Regions from separate parts of the Marinomonas sp. TI.3.20 genome, predicted to be linked through region 2. Evidence: predicted binding sites of a transcription regulator. Region 2 holds the regulator's gene; each other region holds the start of a gene.
The links. The regulator FNR, encoded in region 2, switches genes on or off when oxygen is low (the NO sensors DNR and NnrR bind a similar motif). The targets are predictions, from matches to a motif close to TTGATNTANATCAA.
Positions count from the first base shown of each region.

Region 1 (5,945 bases), on a different contig from region 2:
ATAAATGGTTTTAGCAACCTCTGGTGAAGTCACTAAGCCAGACACCACTTCTACCAACTTCATAATGGGCGCAGGGTTAAAAAAGTGCATCCCCACAAAACGCTCGGGATGAGACATACCTGCTGCTAAACGTGTAATAGAAATAGACGACGTATTACTGGCAAAAATACAAGTTGAAGCACAGATAGACTCTAATTCAGAAAAAACAGACTGCTTAACATCTACATTTTCGACGATGGCCTCAATCACTAAACCCGTCTCTTTAAAATCATTCAATGACGACGCTACTTGCAGATTCGATACAATTTTTTGCACTTGCTCAGCGGTAAATTTTTTACGTTCAACCAAGCGACTCAGTTGTTTTTCGACGAGCTCAATGGCCGCCGCCGCTGCCCCTACTCGATTATCATAAAGCTTAACAATATGGCCAGCCTGAGCGGCTACTTGGGCAATACCTGCCCCCATGGCGCCAGCACCAATAACACCAATCAACCTTGACTTATCTAAAGCGGTCATCACTTATTCCCCTTTAAATTCAGGAGCGCGTTTTGCCATAAAAGCTGCAACGCCTTCACGGTAGTCCTGTGTCTGCCCGGCCAAGCGCTGTAAATCTCGCTCAAGCAACAAGTGTTCATGTAAACCATGATCAAACGTTTGGTTCAAAGCCCGCTTGATATACGCTAAGCCTTGGGTGGGTTGTGTGGCTAATTTTTGCGCAAGATCCAAAGCCTCTTGTCGCAGACTGTCATCTTCCACAACACGGTTAATCAATCCCATGTCTAACGCCGCTTCCGCCGTCACAGCCTCACCCAACAAAGCCAATTCTTTTGCCTTAGCCATCCCCACTAAACGAGGTAGAAACCAAGTACCACCAGAGTCAGGCACTAAACCAATTTTGCAAAACGCCTGAATAAACTTAGCGGAACGGCCCGCCATAATAAGATCACACGCAAGTGGTATATTGGCGCCTGCGCCCGCCGCGACACCATTTACCGCACAAATTACCGGCATTGGTAGATCTTGAATGGCTTTAATTAATGGGTTGTAGAATTTCTCAATAGAACGCCCTAAATCAGGTGATTCGGCATTGGGGTCTACATTACGATCAGACAAATCCTGACCGGCACAAAAACCACGACCTTCGCCAGTCAACACCAAGGCACGGACCTGCTTATCATTTTTAATAAGCTTAAAAGCTTCACGCACTTCTAAGTGCATGGCCTCATTGAAACTATTGAGAGATTTAGGACGATTCAGACTCAACAACGCAACACCAGAGGTGACTGAATATAAGATATGTTCGAAGCTCATTGCGATAATGCCCCTATTATTTTTGAATTATTGGCCGGTGAAAAGTAGTAAATTATTGACCGGTAAATGTCGGCTTACGCTTCTCTAAGAATGCAGCAATGCCTTCATCACGATCCTTGGTACCTGATAAAACAGTAAAAGCGTGCCTTTCAAAACGCAGACCCGTCGCTAAATCAGTATCCATGCCTTTTAGGACAGCTTCCTTAGCAAGCCTTACTGCTAAAGTGCTTTTCTCAGCAATGAGTGATGCAACGTCCATCGCTCGTGTGAGGGTTAATTCTGGCTGAGTAATTTCGCTAATCAGGCCCGCACTTTTCGCCTGATTTGCATCGATTGGCTGGCCGGTAAGAACCATTTGCATCGCTAGAGATTTACCCACAGCACGCACAAGTCGTTGCGTACCTCCGGCTCCAGGCATGATGCCAAGATTAATTTCAGGCTGACCAAATTTTGCGTCTGTTCCAGCGATCAGAATATCGGCATGCATTGCCAATTCGCAGCCGCCACCTAAACAGTAACCATTAATCGCCGCAATGAGAGGTTTTGAGAAATGAGTGATTCTTTGCCAGCTTTGCTGACGAGGGTCGTTCAATATTCCGACCATATCTCGAGACGCCATTTCTTTCACATCAGCCCCTGCGGCAAAAGCACGAGATGAGCCGGTTAAAACAACGACCTTAACCATTTCATTCGCTTCAGCATCATCGAGCGCTAAAGACAACTCGTTCAGCATTGCGGTTGTCAGTGCATTTAATGCTTCAGGACGATGCAGTTGAATTTGCTGTACACCATTTACAGGTGAAGGGACATTGAGCATTTCATATGCGCTATTGGACATCTGACTAAACTCTCTATTTATTTTTAATTGTCAGTCATATAAATTCAGATCAATGACCCAAATCAACATGTACAACCGTAAGATGCATCAAATAAAGACACAGAACAAGATATTTTTATATATTTTCCGTATCGCTTTTAGATATCGTTTCACAAAATCAAATAAAATCCTTAATAAACATAAACTTAAAAAATAATAAAATTAAAATTTCAAAATAACTCATCGATATGATGACATTTTTCTTAATTATAAAATGATTTCGACACGAAATTTATATATTATTTTAAAAAAATGAACCATATTTATAAAAACTAATACAAGATTAAAAAGAGAGTAAATAACAATGGCTTGTTACAAAATTGATGGCGTTACTCCTGTTGTCCATTCCAGCGCGTATGTTCACCCTACTGCGGTTCTCATTGGGGACGTTATTATTAAGCAAGGTTGTTATGTTGGCCCAGGTGCCTGCCTAAGAGGGGATTTTGGCCGCATTACCATGGAACAAGAATCCAATTTACAAGACAATTGCGTGGTTCATGGTTTTGCAGGCAGTCATACTATTATTGGAAAACATGGCCACATTGGTCATGGTGCTATTTTACATGGCTGCATTATTGGAGAAGACACACTCGTTGGTATGAATGCAGTTGTCATGGATCAAGCCAACATTGGGCCAGAGTCTATTGTTGCGGCGGCCGCTTTTGTCAAAAGTCATTTCTCTTGTGAAGCGCGCTCTCTGTTAATGGGTAGCCCAGCTAAGCTCACCCGACAAGTCAGTGATGAAGAGCTAAAGTGGAAACAAACCGGTACTCAAGAATACATTACTCTGACCTCTCGTTGCTTGGACTCAATGGTGGAATGCAATCCATTGGCAGAATTAGAGGAGAATAGACCAACGTTAAAAACAGGAGATCACGCTCTAAAAAAATAGAGCTTTAGGCTCTAGATCACATCGTGTTGAAACACAATTACGCTTTACTATCTCCACGTTGTTTCAGAGAATAGTCCTTTAAACTTAATACTACTGATAGCCTGTCTGAATGAATGAATTAAAAACACTAAGCAACTTACTGACACGTTTCCAGAGCCAAAAGCCAATCAGGGCATCTTCTCTGATTATTTCACTCTATGGAGACAGCATAGAACCACATGGCAGTACTGTATGGCTTGGAAGTTTGATTAATGCCTTAGAGCCTATCGGTATTAGTGAACGACTAATGAGAACATCCATTTTTAGACTGGCTCAAGATGGTTGGCTAAACAGTGAAAAGGTGGGCCGTAAAAGCTATTACGGATTAACGCATCAGGGACACAGGAAATTCGAGCAAGCCTTTCAGCGCATCTACAGTCCTAGCATACAGACATGGAATGGAAACTGGTTGCTTATTATTGGTTATCAGCTCAGTCCAGATGAAAAGAAACAGCTCATGGACGAACTCCAATGGCAAGGATTTGCCAGTGTATCAACGCAGCTCATTGCCAGCCCATGTTGCGATGTTAAATTGCTTAACAATATCCTGACCGCCCTTAAGTTTGAAGATAAGGTCATTGTATTTGAAGCGTCATCCAATACGCAGTTTAGTAATAAACCCATTCAAGAATTGGTTAAAGGCGCCTGGAACTTAGAAACGCTTGGCCAGCAATATCAAGAATTTATCGAATTATTTCAGCCTGTTTGGCAGGAATTGACAGAGTTAGAGCGGCTCGATCCAAAATCTTGTTTTTTAGCACGAACCTTGCTCATTCATGAATACCGCAAGCTGTTACTTAGAGATCCACACCTTCCAAGAGAGCTGCTGCCCATTGATTGGGAAGGAAGAGCGGCGCGTCAGCTTTGCAGAAATATTTACCGTAGGCTAACTCCCGCTACTGAAAAGTGGATTGAGTTTAATTTGGAATCTGTCCATGGCCCGCTACCAGAAGCTAATGCTTTATTCTTCGAACGTTTTGGCGGCCTTAACTAGGCGACCTGCGCGACCACGAATTTCCTATTTTGTTATAGCCTAATCATTCTAGAGAGCCCTAAACCCAAGTAAAAGACAGAAGCCATCACATCATGATAGCTTTTGTCTTTATGGCATTATTCCCCCCAGTTTTCTATCACCTCAACAAAATGACTAAGGAATAAATTTGTCTGATACGCGTCCAGCGCTCTATGATCAATACTCAGTGAAACATAACATTTTGGACGTATTACCATCACATCTTCGCCATTCACTTCTTCAACCACTACTCTTTTCTCAAGTTTTCCTATACCTAAAATCGCGACCTGTGGCTGATTAATAATAATTGGCGTAGCAAATAAACTGCCTCCGACACCATGATTTGAGATAGTAAACGTACCATCACTCATCTCCGACATAGTGAGTTTGCCATTACGTGCTTTTTCCGTTTGCTGTTCAAGCACAGTGGCAATGCCAAACAAATTCTTTTCTTGCACTTGCTTAATGACAGGCACGACAAGACCATCGTCACCTAATGCAGTGCCGACCCCTATATTAATGTCGTCGAAGACCTCCAAATGGTCATCATAAAAACGAGAGTTTACTAATGGCACTTTTCGTATTGCCTGAGCGGCTGCTGCCAAGAAATAGGCAGTAAAAGTCAATTTCACCCCGGCTTCCGCAAACCCCATTTTGCACATTCTTCTATGTTCTATGACTCGGCCCATGTCCATTTCAAAAACACTGGTGACATGTGGAGAAGTATGTAACAAGCTTTCGACCATGTGATTGGCAATGCTTTTTCTCATGGATGTATGTGGAATGCTTTTACCATTTAAAGCACCTGTTTTAATAACGGATTCAGAGACAGTCGCTATGTTCACAGGACGCTGCACAGGCGCCGCATTATTTGATTTCAAGGTCTGATGATCATGAATAAAGGCCGTAATGTCATTTCTTGTTACGCGTCCGCCCTTCCCTGTCCCCACAATTCCTTCAATGTTTAAATCGTACTCTCTAAGCAGTTTTCTAACAGCAGGGCCAATAAGGTGTCGCTGACTTATCGCATCAGAGCAATTTTCTACTTCAATCGCACTTTCACATACAACTTGATCGTTATTTTCTCGTCCTTCTTGACGACGACAATCCAAATAACCAAATACCGTATCTTCCCCTACACTGTCTCCAGGGGCGATGAGGATTTTAGCAATCACACCACTCGCCTCTGCACATATCTCCATCGTGACTTTATCAGTTTCTAGTTCAAGTATCGGATCGCCCTGCTGAACACTCTCTCCCTCTTTTACCAGCCAGGTAGAAAGCGATGCTACAGTTCCCTCAAGTGTGTCATTAGGCAAGGTAATATTCATTGAATTCGTCATACTACGCCTCACACTTCAATCAAGGTTTGCATTGCTTGCGCAATGCTTTGTTCGTTTGGAACCGCACGCTCTAACAGTGAAATATTATGCGGATTAGGAATATCAGGCATGGTTAAGCGTTTGATCGGGGCGTCCAAACTAAAAAACAATTCATCAGAAAGCGTGGCCGCTATTTCTGCACCAAACCCTGCTGTTTTATTGTCTTCATGAACGATTAAACAACGGCCTGTTTTCTCAACAGAATTCAGCACGGCCTCTTTGTCCCAAGGCTGAATCGTTCTTAGATCAATCACTTCGATACTCATAGCTAAGCTAATCGCTGCTTTTTCACAACGCTCTACCATCGCTCCCCAACAAACCACCGTTAATGCCGTACCTGTTAATATGGTTTTCGCTTTACCAAAAGGAATCACGTATTCGTCCCCAGGGTAGGGCCTACGTGACCAGGCACCATCAAGCAAAGATCGATGC
Region 1 is NZ_JBAKAS010000011.1:86,024-91,968, forward strand. It holds gene paaH (3-hydroxyacyl-CoA dehydrogenase PaaH) at 1-516, opposite strand, end outside; gene paaG (2-(1,2-epoxy-1,2-dihydrophenyl)acetyl-CoA isomerase PaaG) at 520-1,311, opposite strand; gene paaF (2,3-dehydroadipyl-CoA hydratase PaaF) at 1,364-2,149, opposite strand; gene V6259_RS12210 (phenylacetic acid degradation protein PaaY) at 2,493-3,080, shown strand; gene paaX (phenylacetic acid degradation operon negative regulatory protein PaaX) at 3,190-4,113, shown strand; gene V6259_RS12220 (dihydrolipoamide acetyltransferase family protein) at 4,230-5,474, opposite strand; gene V6259_RS12225 (alpha-ketoacid dehydrogenase subunit alpha/beta) at 5,483-5,945, opposite strand, start outside.
Region 1: a site for FNR is predicted at 2,202-2,215, ahead of paaF (2,3-dehydroadipyl-CoA hydratase PaaF). Genes of this name have one in related genera too.

Region 2 (5,945 bases):
AGAAAGATATTGAGGCGTTTTCTATCGCTAAATCGTATCCGATTATTCCTTGTAACTTATGTGGTTCCCAAAAGAATCTTCAAAGACAAGTAGTAAAGGATATGCTTCAGCAGTGGGATAGAGATTATCCAGGTAGGACGGATATTATGTTTACTGCTATGCAGAATGTCGTTCCTTCGCATCTTGCTGATAACGAATTATTTAATTTTAAAGATTTAAAGCAATCTGAAGATGCTTTTAACAAGTTAAACATTGTATCAATATAGGATTAGTGCAAATGAATCTAACAAATAAAGCCTTACTGCTTACCGCAGGTATTTTGAGTTCATCCATGGTTTTTGCTTCTACTGCGGGTGTAAGTTTGACTAATGATTTAGTGAAAGCGGACGTTGCTATTGATGCCGGCCCTTTTTCTATTAGTGGTGGTGGTACTCATGATGCTGATAATGAAACTTCTTCAGCTTATGTTGGTATCAATATTCAAGATTCAGACACGAGTGGCCCTTTGCAAATTGGGTTGGGTGTTCGCATCTATGCTCTTGATAACAATATGCAAGGGAAAAATGATGAGATTGCCGTTGCTACGGCATTGGGTGGCTGGTACCGCTACACATTCCCTATGGCAAACCGTTTAAGTTTTTACGCTTCTGGTTACTATGCGCCAACGGTGTTGTCTGTATCACGATTGGATCACATGTACACATATGATGTCCGTGGCGAATACATGACCACACAAAATACCCGAGCTTATATTGGTTACGGCAGTACTGTGTCGGTTTATACAAATGGCGAGCGTCGCGAAACAAGTGATGGCCTAAGTATCGGTGCTTCTGTTGCTTTCTAAGTGAGTAGTTTGATATAAAAAAGGTGGCCATCTTGGCCACCTTTTTTATTAACTAAATTTTATCTTGTATAAGGGCTAATTAGCCTTTATTCACCGGAAAAAGCGCATAAGCTAAAAATAGATAGATCGTTATCCTGTAGTTTCTGGCTGCCACCAAGGTCGGGTAAATCAATAATAGCGGCAACTTCTTTAATATTCGCACCTTGACTGGTCAGTAACGCAACCGCTGCAAGCAATGTTCCACCGGTAGCAATTAAGTCATCAAACAATAACACTTGATCACCTGCTTTTACCGAATTTTCTTGAATCTCAAGCTCAGCAGAGCCGTACTCCAAATCATAGGATTGTGAAATGGTCTTGCCAGGCAATTTGCCTTTCTTACGGATCAAGATCAATGGTTTTTGTAATTCATAAGCCAAGACAGCCGCGATTAAAAAGCCACGCGCATCAATGCAGGCAATATGAGTAATATCGCTGCCAATATAACGGTGCACGTAGGCATCAACTACCATCCGCATACCTTTAGGATCACTAAAAATTGGGGTGATGTCGCGAAAGCTGATACCGGCTTTAGGCCAGTCTTCAACGGTACGAATTAATGACTTGACGTAAAAATCATCGTAAAGCATAGGATAAAAGAGCCTTTTTCTATTTGTTCAAATCGGCGAGTCTAGCACAATCATCCGCTATCCCCACTAACTTTTGTATTTCCGCAAGATCAGTAATGGTTATCTCTTTACCATCCACTTCAATCAGCTTGTTCTTTTGAAAGCGGGTTATCACACGGCTAACGGTTTCAACGGCAAGGCCCAAATAATTGCCAACTTCTCCACGGGACATTGCTAAACGAAAAGAAATAGCAGAATAACCGCGTTTTTTGAAACGACTAGAAAGGTTCAAAAGGAATGAAGCGACTTTTTCATCTGCATTCTTTTTACCTAGTAAAACCATCATTTGTTGGTCTTCACTGATTTTTCGGCTCATTATTCTAAAAAGCTGATGCCTTAAAGAGGGGATTTGTGCGGTTAAGTTTTCTAGGTGGCTAAATGGAATTTCACAGACTGTGGTTGTTTCTAACGCTTTGGCGGTAATAGGGTAAGTATCGTTATCAATGCCACTCAAACCAACCAGCTCACTCGGACAATAAAAGCCTGTGATTTGCTCTTCACCTGAAGAGGTAATATTGAATGTTTTGAGCGTTCCTGTTCGAACGGCAAAGACAGAGTCAAAGGTTTGACCTTGATGAAAGAGAATTTCCCCTTTCTTTAATGGACGCTTCCTTTCAATAATTTGATCCAATCTGTTTATATCTTCATCAGCTAATGCGATGGGTAAACACAATGCACTTAAGCTGCAATTCTGGCATTGAGATGTTAGCTTACTGGTGAACCTTGATTGGGCGTGTACGATTGACATAAAGATCTCCCTGACTTCGATTTATTAGATTACCCTAGAGTACTTTACTGCGCTGCCTAGATACTTATCAAATACCATGCAAACACAGCGAATTAGCAAGCGTCCACGCTCTGTTACTCTAATGATAGTATGTTCTTCAATCTGTTCAATTTCAACAATACCATCTTCTTCTAACGCTCTTAATTGCTGTATTTCATCATGAAAATAGTTGTTGAAGTGGATAGCGTGTTTTTGTTCAATGGTTCTACTATCGAGTTCAAATTGGCTAATTAATGCCATAATGGTGTGATGACGAATTAGATCATCTTCATTGCTAATATACCCTTTCATAATGGCCAATTGACCATTTTCGATGCTGTTTTGATAAAGCGATAAATCCGTATGATTTTGGATGTATACACCTTTCAGATGACTAATCGCGGACACGCCAAAGGCGATGAGATCGGTTTCAGCGTGGGTAGTATACCCTTGGAAATTTCTTTGCAATTCACCTTTTTCTTGCGCTATTTTTAAGCTATCAGTAGGTTTTGCAAAATGATCCATTCCAATATATTCATAGCCAGCTTGGGTTAATAATTCTATAGACAGTTTCAATAAATTCAATTTACCTTCTGGTGAAGGGAGATCACTGTCTAATATTCGACGCTGAGCTCTGAAGCGTTCAGGTAAATGTGCGTAGTTGAAAACTGAAATACGATCAGGGTTCAGTTCGATGACTTTTTCTAGCGTACTCTTAAAACCGTAAATAGTTTGTTTAGGAAGTCCATATATAAGGTCAAAGTTAACGGATAAGACCCCTAGGTCTCGAGCGTCATTGAGTAAATCTCGAACCATTTCTACAGGTTGTACTCGGTGTATTGCTTTTTGTACTTCATTGTCGAAGTCTTGCACTCCAATACTGATGCGATTAATGCCATTTTCGACTAGTAGTTTCATTTTGGAATGGCTGATTTCTCTTGGGTCTATTTCAATGCTGTAATCTTGGCTGCCATCTTGAACTAAGTTGAAATGATGGTTTATGGCAGAAAATAAGTGTTTCAACTGTTCGTCGGACAAAAAGGTAGGAGTGCCTCCACCAAAGTGAAGTTGAGTCACTGGACGATTTTTATCAAGCATTAGGCTTCTTAAACGCATTTCTTCTTCAAGTAACTCAACGTACTCGGCGCCTTTATCGTATTGTTTTGTGACGACCTTATTGCAAGCGCAGTAGTAACAAAGATGCGCACAAAACGGAATATGAAAATACAAGCTAATAGGAGCATGGCTTGGTGATAGCATTTTATCAATCAAGGCTATTTTACTAATGTTAGCATCAAACTGTGGGGCGGTTGGATAAGAGGTATAACGAGGCCCAGATAAATTGTATTTGGTAATGAGAGGTTGATCCCAAATCATGATTTCTTCCTATTAAAATTTCTAATACGAAGTTTACTCTGAGACTTACAGCCGCCTCATGATATAAGTCAACGTTTTTGATAGCGTAAGGGATGCTTCTCCCATATATTAAGAATTTCGGCACTGCAATCTCTTTAGTATATTTACTTCTAAGGTCTTGATGATTCTGCTTAAATACCATTCTTTAATTAACCGTTAATGCTAGGTTGTTTTATGACGAGTTCCCTTGTTTCAAAAATACCTATTTATCTTGCACATGGTGCAGGAGCGGGTCATCAGTCGAGTGGTTTTTTAAAGGTTTTCAGTGAAATGACCCTTGATAAGCATGGTAGATCTGTCGTCCCTGTTACCTTTAAATATATGACAGAACAGGAATCTAGTGGTAAAAAACGTCCACCGCCTCGCTTCAAAACGTTAGTACCTGAATTCATTGAAGCCATAAAATTTGAAGAATCCGTCATTGTGGCGGGTAAATCCATGGGGGGAAGAGTCGCGACTCAGCTTTCTCATCAAGAAAATGTTCGTGCAATAATTTGTTTTGGGTTTCCTTTTTACCCATCAGGAAAACCTGAAAAGCATAGGCTGTCCTTTTTGGAAGGCGTTGTGGCTCCCTGTTTGATCATACAAGGCACGAGAGACTCACTGGGAAAGCCTGATTGGGTAAACAATCAAACTCTAAATGAGCACATTGAGGTGCATTGGATTGAGGGTGCGGATCATGATTTTAAAACTTTAAAAAAACAAAATTTAAAGACGGAAGATGTGATTGAAAATATTTCAAATGTAGTGGAAGACTGGCTTCAGCGTCATGGGTTAGCGAGTTAATTCTGATTGATTTATAATGATTATAATTATTCATTCAAAGGTGTTTTAGCCATGAGTCACCAACTAGAGTTAGATACAGCTGGGCTGTTGTGCCCAGAACCTGTCATGATGCTGCATGTGGAAATACGAAAAATGGCATCGAAAGAGGTGCTTAAGGTTATTGCGACAGATCCATCAACGGCAAGAGACATTCCTAAATTTTGCAATTTTTTAGGCCATTCTCTAGTCGATCAGACTCAAGAAAATGGCTTTTTCTATTACTGGATTCAAAAAAAATAAAGTAAAAAAAGCCCCATCTCTCAACATAGAAAGATAGGGCTTTCGTTTTCAGTCAGTAGAGAGCGCCTTATGGCGCAAAAAACTACGCTACCTGTAATTTACTTGCTGAGTGTGCTTCGCCAAGTAGAGCGATTTTATAAATATTAGCAAAGTTTGTTAGCGTAACATCAATATCTAATTTTAATTGACGTGCAATATCACTAGAAGAAATAATCCCTCTAATAGAATGGTTGCTTTCATCAATAACCAAAAGGTGCTGATGCTCATTATTTTTTTGGCTAAATAGTAAAGATTCAATGTCTGAGTTTTTCAAAGAGTTATAAGACAATGCCAATAGATTTTCTTTTGGACGCATTAAATCATCAACAATAAGCTCTGAACGAGAGTAACCATTGGCCACTTGTTTAACAAAAGCTCTTTCTGAAAGGTCTTCTAAGCTAATAACACCTTCGAAAGCGCCGCTTGTATTAATAACAATCTTCATTCGAACGTGTTCTTTTCTCATCAATCGAACCAATTCATCGGCACGAGTATTAGATTCAATGACGCGAGGTGCTGACGTTTTGAAATCGGTAAACACGCTAAGTGCAGGAGAATACAAGTTTGTATTTTCAATAGTCACAGGTTGCGTCAAAGCGTTAACGTCTTTAGTAGAAACATAAGTAAGTGTTTTCATGATAAATCTCCAAAAATTTTAAAATAAAGTGTTTTGTAGGTTATATCAAAAAAGACGGTGGGGCTCTTGGTTGGATTAGCTTAGAGGGTAAGGCCCGAGTAGGGTGGTTGTATATAGCAAGTAAGTTGCTGCTATTTTTTGTTGGTGTCGTTAAAAACCAATAGGATGAGGAATAGCTGTCATTTATTGGGTCAACATCTAATTCTTGAGTCGCTTCTTCGCTGCATAATTGAGCCGTTGTCGGCATCCAGCGCTGCTTACTTATCTCTTGTGCACTGGTTCGCTCAGTCAACGTCAATAAAGACGATGCGATAACGACCATAATGATAAGTAGTTGGGAATTCATATAAAGCCTTAACTCATGATTTATATCATTAAATATATTCTACTGTGTAAATAAATCCAGTGTTTTTTAAGCGTTGCCTCGTTTTTACACCATCAAATACTTTTTTATCCATTATAAGGTACAAGAAGAAGGAACAACTCAAATCTATTTATCTAATAAGTGAT
Region 2 is NZ_JBAKAS010000006.1:168,173-174,117, forward strand. It holds gene ttcA (tRNA 2-thiocytidine(32) synthetase TtcA) at 1-266, shown strand, start outside; gene V6259_RS08640 (YfaZ family outer membrane protein) at 278-844, shown strand; gene V6259_RS08645 (adenine phosphoribosyltransferase) at 931-1,473, opposite strand; gene fnr (fumarate/nitrate reduction transcriptional regulator Fnr) at 1,493-2,260, opposite strand; gene hemN (oxygen-independent coproporphyrinogen III oxidase) at 2,285-3,655, opposite strand; gene V6259_RS08660 (alpha/beta family hydrolase) at 3,869-4,480, shown strand; gene tusA (sulfurtransferase TusA) at 4,532-4,759, shown strand; gene V6259_RS08670 (CBS domain-containing protein) at 4,842-5,435, opposite strand; gene V6259_RS08675 (hypothetical protein) at 5,476-5,781, opposite strand.

Region 3 (5,945 bases), on a different contig from region 2:
TCATTAACACCATCTCCCGTCATGCCAACCATGTGACCGCGTTTCTGTAGAACGTCTACTATATGATATTTATGCTCTGGAAATACTTGAGCAAAACCATCGGCTTTTTCAATGGACTCACCAACAGCTGCCGATTCCTGTTTCTTAGAATCTCCTAGCGTAACGGCATCAAGAATATTGGCACCTAAATGCAATTTCTTAGCGGTCTCTTTGGCGATCGCCAGCGCATCACCCGTCACCATCTTAATAGTGACACCTAATTCTAAAGCGGTTGCGATGGTTTCTTTAGCGTCTTCTCGTGGTGGATCAAACAGCGGTAAGATCCCAACAAATTGCCACTTACCGCCCTCGTCTGTCCGCGCTACCCCTAGTGAGCGAAAGCCTCGAGCTGCAAATTCATTGACCGCATTTTCAACCTCATTTTTAAATTGATCCATATTTGAAACCAACGACATAATGACTTGAGGGGCACCTTTCGTTACTTTAAAGGAGTTACCCTCTTTGGTTTTCACCGTTGTTTCAGTGCGTTTATGAACTGGATCAAAAGGCTGAAAATGCACCACTTCATAAGCTTTTAATAGATCGCTGTCTTTAAGGCCACCTAATACAGCCAAATCAATTGTGTCGTTATTGTCAGCACGCGATGCCAATGCACCATTGAGAATGACCTCGTCGGCAGTCACTCCGTCTAAACAAAATGGCGTACCTAAGGTTAATTTATTTTGTGTTAAGGTCCCGGTTTTATCCGCACACAAAACATCTACACCCGCCAATTCTTCTATCGCGACTAATTTACTGACAATCGCTTTTTTGCGTGCCAGAAGGCGAGCACCAACTGCCATGGTGACTGATAATACCGTCGGCATCGCAACAGGAATCGCGGCAACGGTTAACACCAATGCAAATTGTAAGGTTGTAAAAAACGCATCGCCTCGGTAGACCGCAAAACCAATGATGACAGCGACTAAAAGCAGCGCCAATAAGATGAGATAGTTGCCTATCTTTAATATCGCCTTTTGAAAATGACTCACGGTAACGGCTTCTTGTATCAACGATGCGGTTTTACCAAAATAAGTATTCGTTCCCGTAGCGTAAACCAACGCACTGATTTCACCCTGACGAATGATAGAGCCTGAAAACACCGCTTCCCCTGATGCGCATTCAATGGGCAATGACTCTCCTGTTAATGCAGATTGATCCACTTCAACCGGATCGCCCTCTAATAGTCGCGCGTCAGCAGGAACAATATCGCCCAAACGAAGGCGAATAATATCTCCAGGGACCAAGTCTCTTGCTGGTGGGTTGACCCATTTTCCATCGCGTTTCACTCGCGCTTTGATTGCTAATTGAGCTTTAAGAGCATCGATAGCATTCCCAGCGGTATGTTCCTCCCAGAAACCAACAACGGCGTTGGCCACCAATAACAAGAGGATGATAAAAAAGTCCGCCCAATGCTGAAGAGCGCCTGACAAAACCAGAGCCACCTCGATCATCCAAGGAATAGGACCCCAAAAATAGGAGAGGAATTTTAATAATGGATTTGTCTTTTTTTCATCTAATTCATTTGGCCCATATTGGGACAATCGTTTTGTCGCTTCTTCTTGAGTGAGGCCGTCTGATGACGTTGCTAACATTTTCTCCACTTCTGACAAAGGCAGAGTTTTGAGATCGTCCTTTACACCAGACGCAGCTCCCGACTTCACTTTAGAAGTGTTCGCTTGTTCGGTATTGGGTTCCATAATGGCTGTTTCCTATACTGCTCTGCAGATCGAATTTATGCAGGCGATTTTGTTAAAAATCAGGCTTAGAGTAAGCCCACCATTGGCTGCACCCTTTTTTATTATATGGCGCTATCGATTAACTCAGAGTGACGCTGGTATTTAGGGAACCGAGCCTTAGACATCCACTCCTTAAGAGTAAAAGAGCTAAGGCTCGTCAACGATTAAGTCGTCACTTAGCGGGGAGTCCAACGCCAGTTACGGATTTCCGGCATGTCTTCACCAAATTCATTAATGTACTCACGGTGTTCAAGCAATTTTTTGGTTAATCTTTGTTTCAATTCAAGACCTTTTTTACCGGTTTGCGGTAACCGATCAATCGCATCCATAACCAAATGAAAGCGATCCAAATCATTTAAGACCGTCATATCAAAAGGCGTGGTAATCGTGCCTTCTTCTTTATATCCATGAACATGAATACTACGATGATTAGTACGTCGGTAAGTCAGCTTGTGAATCAGGGTTGGATAACCGTGAAAAGCAAAAATAATCGGTTTATCTTGAGTAAACAAAGCATCAAACGCTTCCTCGCTAAGGCCGTGTGGATGCTCGGATTTAGGTTGTAATTTCATTAAATCAACGACATTTACCACACGAATGCGCAGCTCTGGAAGATATTCTCTCAAGATTGAAACCGCGGCTAATGTTTCCAGCGTTGGCACATCGCCACAACAAGCCATCACAACATCTGCCGAATCACCTTGCTCATCATTACTCGCCCACGACCAAACACCAATACCGGCAGCACAGTGTTCCGCGGCGGCGTCTTTATCCAACCATTGTGGCGCTGGATGTTTGCCCGCGACCACAACGTTAACGTAATGCTTGCTACGCAAACAATGATCCATGACAGACAACAGACAGTTAGCATCTGGTGGAAGATACACGCGCACAATTTCGGCCTTTTTATTCACGACATGATCAATAAACCCTGGATCTTGATGTGAAAAACCATTGTGATCTTGACGCCATACATGGGAAGCCAACAGATAATTAAGCGACGCGATTTTAGGTCGCCACGGTAGCTTACCGGCCACTTTTAACCATTTTGCATGTTGGTTAAACATTGAATCGATAATATGCACAAAGGCTTCGTAACAATTAAATAAACCATGTCTGCCTGTCAGTAAATACCCTTCTAGCCATCCCTGACACTGGTGCTCACTCAGCATTTCCATCACCCGACCGCTTGGCGCAAGGTATTCGTCGTTGTCTTTGTTTTCTCCCACCCATTGACGTTGTGTGGTTTCAAACACCGCGGCCAATCCATTAGAAACCGTTTCATCAGGGCCGAAAATACGAAAATTGTCCTGATTAAACGTAATAATATCCCGCAAAAAAGGCCCAAGCACGTGAGTATCGCCAATGCCAGACACTCCCGGTGTAGGAACATCACAGGCATAATCCTTAAAGTTTGGCATCTTCAAAGCTTTAAGCAAAAGCCCACCGTTAGCATGGGGATTTGCGCCCATACGACGATCGCCCTCTGGCGCCAAGGCTGCCAGTTCTGGTAACAAACGACCATTAGTATCAAATAATTCTTGGGGACGATAACGGCTTAACCATTCTTCTAATAACGCCAAGTGTTCGAGGTGTTCAGAAGGACGGGGAATCGGCACCTGATGGGCATGAAAAGTGCCTTCGATTTGAACACCGTCGACTTTTTTAGGCCCCGTCCACCCTTTGGGTGATTTTAAAACAATCATTGGCCAGCGAGGTCGTTCAAAACCCTCTGTCTGACTGGCTTGAAGCTTGATGTCTTTTATTTCACAAACCGCCTGATCAAGTGCTGCAGCCATAGCTTGATGCATCATTGTGGGGTCATCACCTTCAACAAATATTGGCGACCAACCATAACCATGCAGCAGTTGATCTAGCTCATCATGACCAATGCGTGCGAGCACCGTCGGGTTAGCAATCTTGTAGCCATTTAAATGCAAAATTGGCAACACAACACCATCACTAACAGGGTTAAGAAATTTATTGGAATGCCACGCCGTGGCTAATGGGCCTGTTTCCGCCTCGCCATCGCCAATAACACAGGCGGCAATCAACTCTGGATTATCAAACACCGCACCAAAAGCATGGCTTAAAGAATAGCCAAGCTCACCACCCTCATTGATCGTACCGGGGCATTCGGGGGAAGCATGGCTAGGAATCCCTCCCGGAAAAGAGAACTGCTTAAAGAGTTTTTGTAGGCCAGCGGTATCTTGGCTTATGTTGGGGTAAATCTCGCTGTAACTGCCTTCAAGGTAGGTGTTGGCAACCACGGCTGGCCCACCATGACCGGGACCACAGATGTAAATTATACTTAAATCGTATTGTTTAATAATGCGATTAAGGTGAACGTAAATAAAATTCTGCCCTGGGGTGGTTCCCCAATGACCAAGCAATATACGTTTAATATCAGCAAGCACTAAAGGCCGCGTTAATAGAGGATTGTCATAAAGGTAAATTTGGCCAGCTGACAAGTAATTACTCGCGCGCCAATATCTATCCATTAAGTCCAATTGATCTGATGATAGCCTTGCCGTTTGCATGGTGTTTTACTCCCTATTAATTACTACTGATGTCATATTTGATACGAATAAACGCTTCTTGGTCGAGATCATCAGAAACCAGATAGCAACCGATAAAAGCCCACTCCAGCATTCGTTATGCATATATACCTCCGCTTCATCGCGTCGAGAAACAATTGAATCCCAAAAGACGCGGATGCTTACTTTATAGCGCAAAGGAGACGGAGCTCTGTTCGGTAGCGCACACTGACAAAAGCGGAACGGTTAGACAAGGTGCAATCACATCATAATGCTAAAATTTGAGCGCTTCACTGAACGCGTAGAAGTCGCTAAAACACATCATAAGCAGTCAATAAATGGTCTTTGTGCGATGGATTTTGCTTAAAACCAAAGAGCAACATGGCAAAATTAAGGATATTGCAAAGTAAAAGGTTTGATTTCCAAAAAGCACGAAACAGACACTGCTTCAACGCCAGAGGTTCTATATAGTACTTTCACTGCGTTAGACTTTTACTGAGCTATACGTGTACTGAATGAGACATGGATTCGGACAAGTTAATTTTCTAACCACCTCTACATTTAAAATGACACAGATCGAAGAGAGAGCGTTATGACAAGTATTGGATTTTTAGGCTTAGGTATCATGGGTAAAGCAATGGCGGTTAATCTAGCCAAGGCTGGTTTTGATGTAACAGTTTGGAACCGTAACCCTGAGAAAACAACCGAGTTAGTCGCTCTAGGCGCCAAGCAAGGCACCACACCAAAAGACGTCGCGGCAAGCTGCGACATTACCTTTGCCATGGTCTCTGACCCTGCTGCCGCACTGGCTATTTGCCAAGGGCCTGACGGGGTTGCCGCGGGCATTGGCGCTGGTCGTGGCTACATAGATATGTCTACCGTTGATGACACAACATCAACACTTATTGCTCAGACCATCGCCCAAGCTGGTGGCCGCTTTTTAGAAGCTCCGGTTTCTGGCACTAAAAAACCTGCTGAAGACGGCACCTTGATCATTTTAGCCGCAGGTGACAAATCCCTATATGACGATGCCCTACCCGCGTTTGATGTAATGGGTAAAATGGCACCTTATCTTGGCGAAATTGGCCAAGGCGCTAACATGAAATTGGTTGTCAACATGATGATGGGCGGCATGCTCAGTATTTTCAGCGAAGGCATGTCACTGGGCCAAAAAGCAGGGTTACAGGGCGAACAGATTCTCGAAGTCATCGCTGCTGGTGCCATCACCAACCCCATGTTTACAGGCAAGGGAGCCATGCTTCTAGCAGAAAACTACACCACCAGCTTCCCGCTTAAACACATGCAAAAAGACATGCGCCTCGCGGTAGCACTAGGCGACAAACTAGACCTCCCTTTACCCACAGCGGCCATCGCCAATGAATCTTTCAAGCAAGCAATCAAAGCCGGCTATGCTGATGAAGACATTGCCGCTATTTATAAAGTCGTAAAGTAGATTAAGCTTAGAACAGCACACGTCTTAACCATAAAACCCCTTGCTCACCGCTAAGTGAGCAAGGGGCTTTTTTATGTACTCTGGCTACTATTTTTCTCTTTGTGCTTCGAATTCAGCCCAAGCTTGTTGGAATAACTCAAAGTTAAACCCTTCTTTACTGGCTGCATCTAGGACAAT
Region 3 is NZ_JBAKAS010000004.1:206,287-212,231, forward strand. It holds gene V6259_RS06680 (plasma-membrane proton-efflux P-type ATPase) at 1-1,739, opposite strand, end outside; gene V6259_RS06685 (phosphoketolase family protein) at 1,955-4,318, opposite strand; gene V6259_RS06690 (NAD(P)-dependent oxidoreductase) at 4,908-5,768, shown strand; gene V6259_RS06695 (RraA family protein) at 5,856-5,945, opposite strand, start outside.
Region 3: a site for FNR is predicted at 4,357-4,370, ahead of V6259_RS06685 (phosphoketolase family protein). Genes of this name have one in related genera too.

Region 4 (5,945 bases), on a different contig from region 2:
TTAACTGCAGGGTTTTGTCTTGCTTCTCTCTAAGATTGGCAAGGAAGGCTTGCAGTAAGACTGGCACGTCTTCTAGACGTTCGGCGAGGGACTGGGTTTCGATGTTGACGCCCTTGATTCGGTAATACAAGTCTTCGCGGAAGCTGCCATCGCGTACTTTTTCCACAAGGTCGGCGTTGGTCGCCGAGATAACGCGCACATCAATGTGTTTTTGCTCACGTCCGCCGACAGGAAAGAAGGTGCCTTCTTGTAGCACGCGTAGCATTTTTACCTGCATGGTCAGTGGCATTTCGCCGATTTCGTCCAAGAATAACGTGCCACCATTGGCCAAGCTTAATAAGCCTTCTTTGTCTTTCTCTGCCCCAGTAAACGCGCCTTTTACATAGCCAAACAGTTCGCTTTCCAGCAGTTCGTCTGGAATCGCGCCGCAATGGACTGAAATAAACGCTTCTCGTGCGCGATGACTCAGCTCATGCAGCGTTCGCGAGATGACTTCTTTCCCTGTGCCTGATGGCCCAGTGACCAGCACTCTTACATCGGTCGGGGCAATTCGCTCGATCAAGGCGCGGACTTTTTGCGCGCTTGAGGAATGACCAATATAAGCGGCGGCACCTTGGCTAGGCTGGCTGGCTTTTTTAAGCTGATTAAGCTCGCGCTCTAAGGTGGTTTTGGCGATCGCGCGGCGCACCACCACCGCCAGCATTTCTGGATCGATGGGTTTGGCGATAAAATCCCATGCGCCTAACGACACCGCTTTTAGCGCCAAATCTCGATCTGCATGCCCGGTAATAATAATCACCGGACGCCCCTCAAATTCTGCCATGGATTCCAGCGTAACTTGTGGGTCGAAATGCGGTGGCATCGACAAATCAAGCAGCACTAAATCGGCGTCAAATTCAACCATCGCCTGACGCGCTTCTTCTAGGCTGCCTGCGGTTCTTACTTGATAATCTTGGCCCGCTAGCCAGCGGCTCGCTAACTCACGAAAGGCGGGTTCGTCGTCGACTAATAGAATTTTATTTTGCGTCATTTAATGGCCTATCACTGGCGCGGTGCCAGATACTGTTGCGTCGTCAGAAGTCGACTGAGGTAAAGGGAAAGAGAGCTCAAAGGTCACTGGCCAACCGGCGTCACTGCGGTGAAAAATCCGCCCTTGATGGGCATCTAATATACGTCGCACAATGGCAAGACCAAGGCCGCTACCACCCGCTCGTTTCGTCACAAACGGCTGAAACAAAACCTCACCGGTTAATGCTTCGTCTATTTTAGGGCCATTATTATGCACCTGAATCACCACGGAATCGGCACTGACTCGCGCCTGAATGGCCAATTTTCCACCCGCTTGATTGCGTAAAAATGCCACCGCATTATCAATCAGGTTAATAAACACCTGCTGCACTCTTTGGTAATCTGCTGGCAGCTCAATGGCGTCGTCTATGTCCAACTGGCACTCGATCTCGCCAAGGTGTGATTGCGCCACAATACTCGCCACCAGCGCATGCAAAGGCACCTTGGTTTTGTGCAGAGCCAATCCGCCAGAATACACCAACATATCGCTCACCAAGCGATCCGCTCGCTTGAGCTGGGTTTGAATGTGCTGACGTGTTTCAACAGGAGCATCGTAAGCCGCCATCGAAATGATATTCAATGGGTTACGTAACTCGTGAGCGACTGCCGCCGACAAACTGCCCAATTCAACCAGATGCTGTTCGTCTAAGCGTTTGCGCTCAGCGACGGCAAGCGCCAATGAACGCTCTAACAAACCACAACTGGTGGAAAACAAGGAGCCGAATACTTCAGCGGTTAGGCGCATTCCCGGGCTGGCATCGTTCCAGCCAACCAAAACAGAATGCCAACCTTGATCAGTACGGTTCACAATAAGTGCCAAGGCACGCTCTTCTTTCAAGTTGTCTTTATGATGATGTTGAACATCTATACGTATGTTTTGTCGTATCTGTGAAGAGAGTAGGTGTTCACCAACAGAAATCAAACTGGCCCAGTCATGGGCTTCTTTTAACTGTGTCGACCAAGTATCTAATACCTGTTCGTTTAATACTGCTCCGGGGTAAATAAGGCGCGAAATAAGCCGATTAAGCGGTTGGTAGATTAACGCTGACACCACCAAGGTAAGCAGCGAATAGAGCCATAACTGCCAACTGGGCACGTTCGCCAATGCCTGCAATCCCACTCGCCCTGAAACCACACTGATCACAGAAATCAAACACAAGATCACCAGCATCATCGCCAGCCAAAGCAGAGCGCGATTGGCGAACGCATTCACCGACAAGATCTGATAGCGCACGACGGCGTACACCAACAACAGAAGATAAGTGGGCAATAACAGCATCGGATAAGGAAACCAGCTGATACCAAAGGAAGGAAACACAAAACTGGTGGCCAGTAATAACCCCCATGCACCGACGCCAAACATCGCCAAAATAGAGCGTTTTTTGTTGCCCGTATGACGATACCAACCAAACAACAATACCCCGTGGGCGAGCATGCCCATCAAGATGGTATACACCAGATTACACGCACCAGCATCGGTAAACACAAAGAAAGAACGCGTATCAAATGTTTGGCTCGCCGCACCAGCATCCACCCACCAGCTCTGGAGTACCACCGCGATACTGGTTAAATAGAACCAAGGCAGGTTTTTAGCCAAGCGCCTCAGCCAGACGTCTTTTGCCGAGCCAGAGTAGACAAACCGGATTGCAAAATGGAGGAAAAAAGTCGGCATTAAAGGGTTCGCCAAAATGATGTGGACACCCACTTGCTCATACCCCTGAAAAAGCGCCACATGACCAAAACACCAGATCGCCATCATGATGGCAAAACCAGCCAATGCCTGTAGCTCGCCTTGATTTTGCGCACGCCAAAGCAACCATGCCGCCACCAGTAAGCCACATACGCTGGAAATCAGCATAGACACTTCGAACATCAGAGAAATCGTCAAACTGTAAACCTCGTTTACACCAAAATAATGATGTAATCGTAAACCTTGTTTACACTCAATACAAAAATTAATTTTAATCTCTTAAAAATCAATAGGATAGAATATTTTAAAAGCTGGCCTCTGTTTTGCTTAGCAATAGATAAATTGATTTACATCAATACCCATGCAACTAACAAGGTACTTACCATGAATACTGCTTCTTTTATGACTGAAATCATGACGCTAGCCAGCATCTTTTGCCTAGCCATCTCTCCACTTGCCATTAAGCAGCTGTTTCTCAAGAAGTCTTGATTTAGAACACTCTTAGGCTAGGAATAGCGCGCGATATATTGGCCCTATTCCATTTCGTCTTTTGCTTTACTTAGGTATCACTATGGAACATTTTGACTCGGCGATGCTATCGCGTATTCAATTCGCTTTTACCGTCAGCTTTCATATTATTTTCCCAACCATCACGATTGGTTTAGCAACCTTGATTGCCCTTTGGGAAGCGCTCTGGCTGAAAACAGATGACCCACGTTATTTGCAGCTGGCTAAATTTTGGATCAAACCCTTTGCTATTACCTTTGGTATGGGTGTGGTCGGTGGCATCGTCATGTCTTACGAGTTTGGTACTAACTTTTCCAAATTCTCTGAAATCGCGGGACCCGTGCTTGGGCCATTACTGGCGTACGAAGTACTGACAGCCTTCTTTCTTGAAGCTGGCTTCTTGGGTGTCATGTTGTTTGGTTGGCAACGAGTCGGTCGAAAAGTCCATTTTATTTCAACACTGGTTGTGGCGATTGGCACTTGGATTTCATCGACTTGGATCATGGCGGCTAACTCATGGATGCAAACGCCGCAGGGCTATAAAATTATCGATGGCGTTTTCCATGTAGAAAGTTGGATGCAGGTGATCTTTAACCCCTCTTTCCCTATTCGTCTGACACACATGTTACTGGCTTCGCTGATCTCCGCGTCGTTATTGGTCGCTGGTGTTAGTGCGTTCTACTTATTGAAAAAGCGTCATGTGAACTTCTCTAAAAAAGGGCTTTCCATGACCATGTGGTTGTTGTTGGTGCTGACTATTTTACAAGTCAAAGTCGGCGATGAATCTGGCCTAGAAGTAAAAGAGCATCAACCAGCGAAATTAGCGGCGATGGAAGGTATCTGGGAAGCGCAAGAAAGCGAAGTGCCACTACTGCTATTCGCAATGCCAAACATGCAAACCGAAGAAAACGATTACCAACTGGGTATTCCGAATCTTGGCAGCCTAATACTGACTCACACACTGGACGGCTCGGTTACCGGTTTAAAAGCCTTTCCAAAAGAAGATCGTCCTTATGTGCCCTTGGTATTTTGGTCGTTCCGCGTGATGGTAGGACTGGGGATGGGGATGGTCGCCATCGCTCTGGCCGCCTTGGTCTTACGCCGCAAAGGCAGATTGTATGAGAATAAATGGTTCTTACGTGCGGTGACTTTCTTTACACCTATGGGTGTGGTCGCAACGCTTGCCGGTTGGTATGTTGCGGAAACAGGTCGCCAACCTTGGGTTATTTACAATTTGGTTCGCACTTCAGATGTGGTGTCACCGTTGCCTTCAGAACGTGTGCTGTTTTCGTTGACCATGTTTGTGGTGATCTACTTCCTACTGTCGCTTGTGTATCTCTACTTTATGCGCAAATTGATTCGCAAAGGGCCGCCTAAAATGGCCACATTGGAAAAACACCTTATCGGTATGAACGCGCCTGGCTATGCCTTGGCATGGGTGAAAAACTTGAAACATGAAGATCACGAGGGAGAGAAGTAATGGATTTACCTTTATTTTATTTCTTAGTACTGGGATTCTGCATCTTCATGTATGTCTGCCTTGATGGCTTTGATTTAGGCATTGGCATTTTATACCCCTGGTTTGACAAACCCGGGGAGCGCGATCATTTGATGCTGTCTATTTCACATGTTTGGGATGGTAATGAAACTTGGCTCGTCATGGGCGGTGCTCTGTTGTACGGCATCTTCCCTGCTGCGTATGCGGGATTGTTGTCTATTTTATACATTCCCCTAATGCTGATGCTGTTTTCCTTGATCTTCCGCGGCGTTGCTTTTGAATACCGTTTTAAGTCTGATCGCTCACGTCCTTACTGGGACTTTGCGTTCAGCGCAGGCTCTGCCGTCGCAGCATTCTGCCAAGGCTTGGTGTTGGGCACGGTTGTACAAGGGATTCCGGTTGGCAGTGAGGCAATTTCTAGCTTGCACTGGATCACACCTTTTACCATCTTTACCGGTTTTGCGGTGATGGCTGGCTATGCCATGTTAGGGGCGTGTTACTTGTTTATGAAATCTCGTGGTGTGATTCAAGCTCACGCAGCGAAGCTAGCAAAAGTCTTGTTGGTTCTCGTGATGATTGCAATGGCCGTCGTCAGTATATGGACAGTGTTAACTCAGCCAGACATCAAGTTACGCTGGTTCTCAGGCAGTCACTTCTTGTACTTAGCGCCCTTGCCTATCTTGTGTCTGATTGCGGCGATTGTGTCTTGGAAAGATCTGCACAGCCACCGTCACGAGTCGCGTCCATTTTGGTGTGGCGTTTTGCTTTTCTTATTAGGTTTAGCCGGCTTAGTCGTCAGCGTGTTCCCTTACTTGATCCCACGTCAATTAACCTTATGGGAAGCCGCATCGCCGACCACCAGCTTGCTGTTCTTATTACCTGGTGTGTGTATTTTTATCCCTGTTATCTGCATTTATACGCTATGGGGATACCGAGTTTTTGCCGGCAAAGTCGAAGATTATCAGGAGGGTTACTAATATGTGGAAAACACTCAAAGCCAAAGCCGATAAACTCAAACCTTGGCAATGGTTCTGCCTGCTCTACCTCGTTGGTTTTATCGGTCTTTTGCTTATTTCAAGAGTAATGAACTTAGCGGTACTGCTGTTTATTTAACGTTATAGAGCATCAATAATAAAGCGGCTTTCGGGCCGCTTTTTTCATCGCCTTTTTCCCCATTTTTGC
Region 4 is NZ_JBAKAS010000023.1:12,684-18,628, reverse strand. It holds gene V6259_RS17395 (sigma-54-dependent transcriptional regulator) at 1-1,030, opposite strand, end outside; gene V6259_RS17390 (sensor histidine kinase) at 1,031-2,956, opposite strand; gene V6259_RS17385 (cytochrome ubiquinol oxidase subunit I) at 3,330-4,745, shown strand; gene cydB (cytochrome d ubiquinol oxidase subunit II) at 4,745-5,740, shown strand; gene V6259_RS17375 (hypothetical protein) at 5,742-5,876, shown strand.
Region 4: a site for FNR is predicted at 3,101-3,114, ahead of V6259_RS17385 (cytochrome ubiquinol oxidase subunit I). Genes of this name have one in related genera too.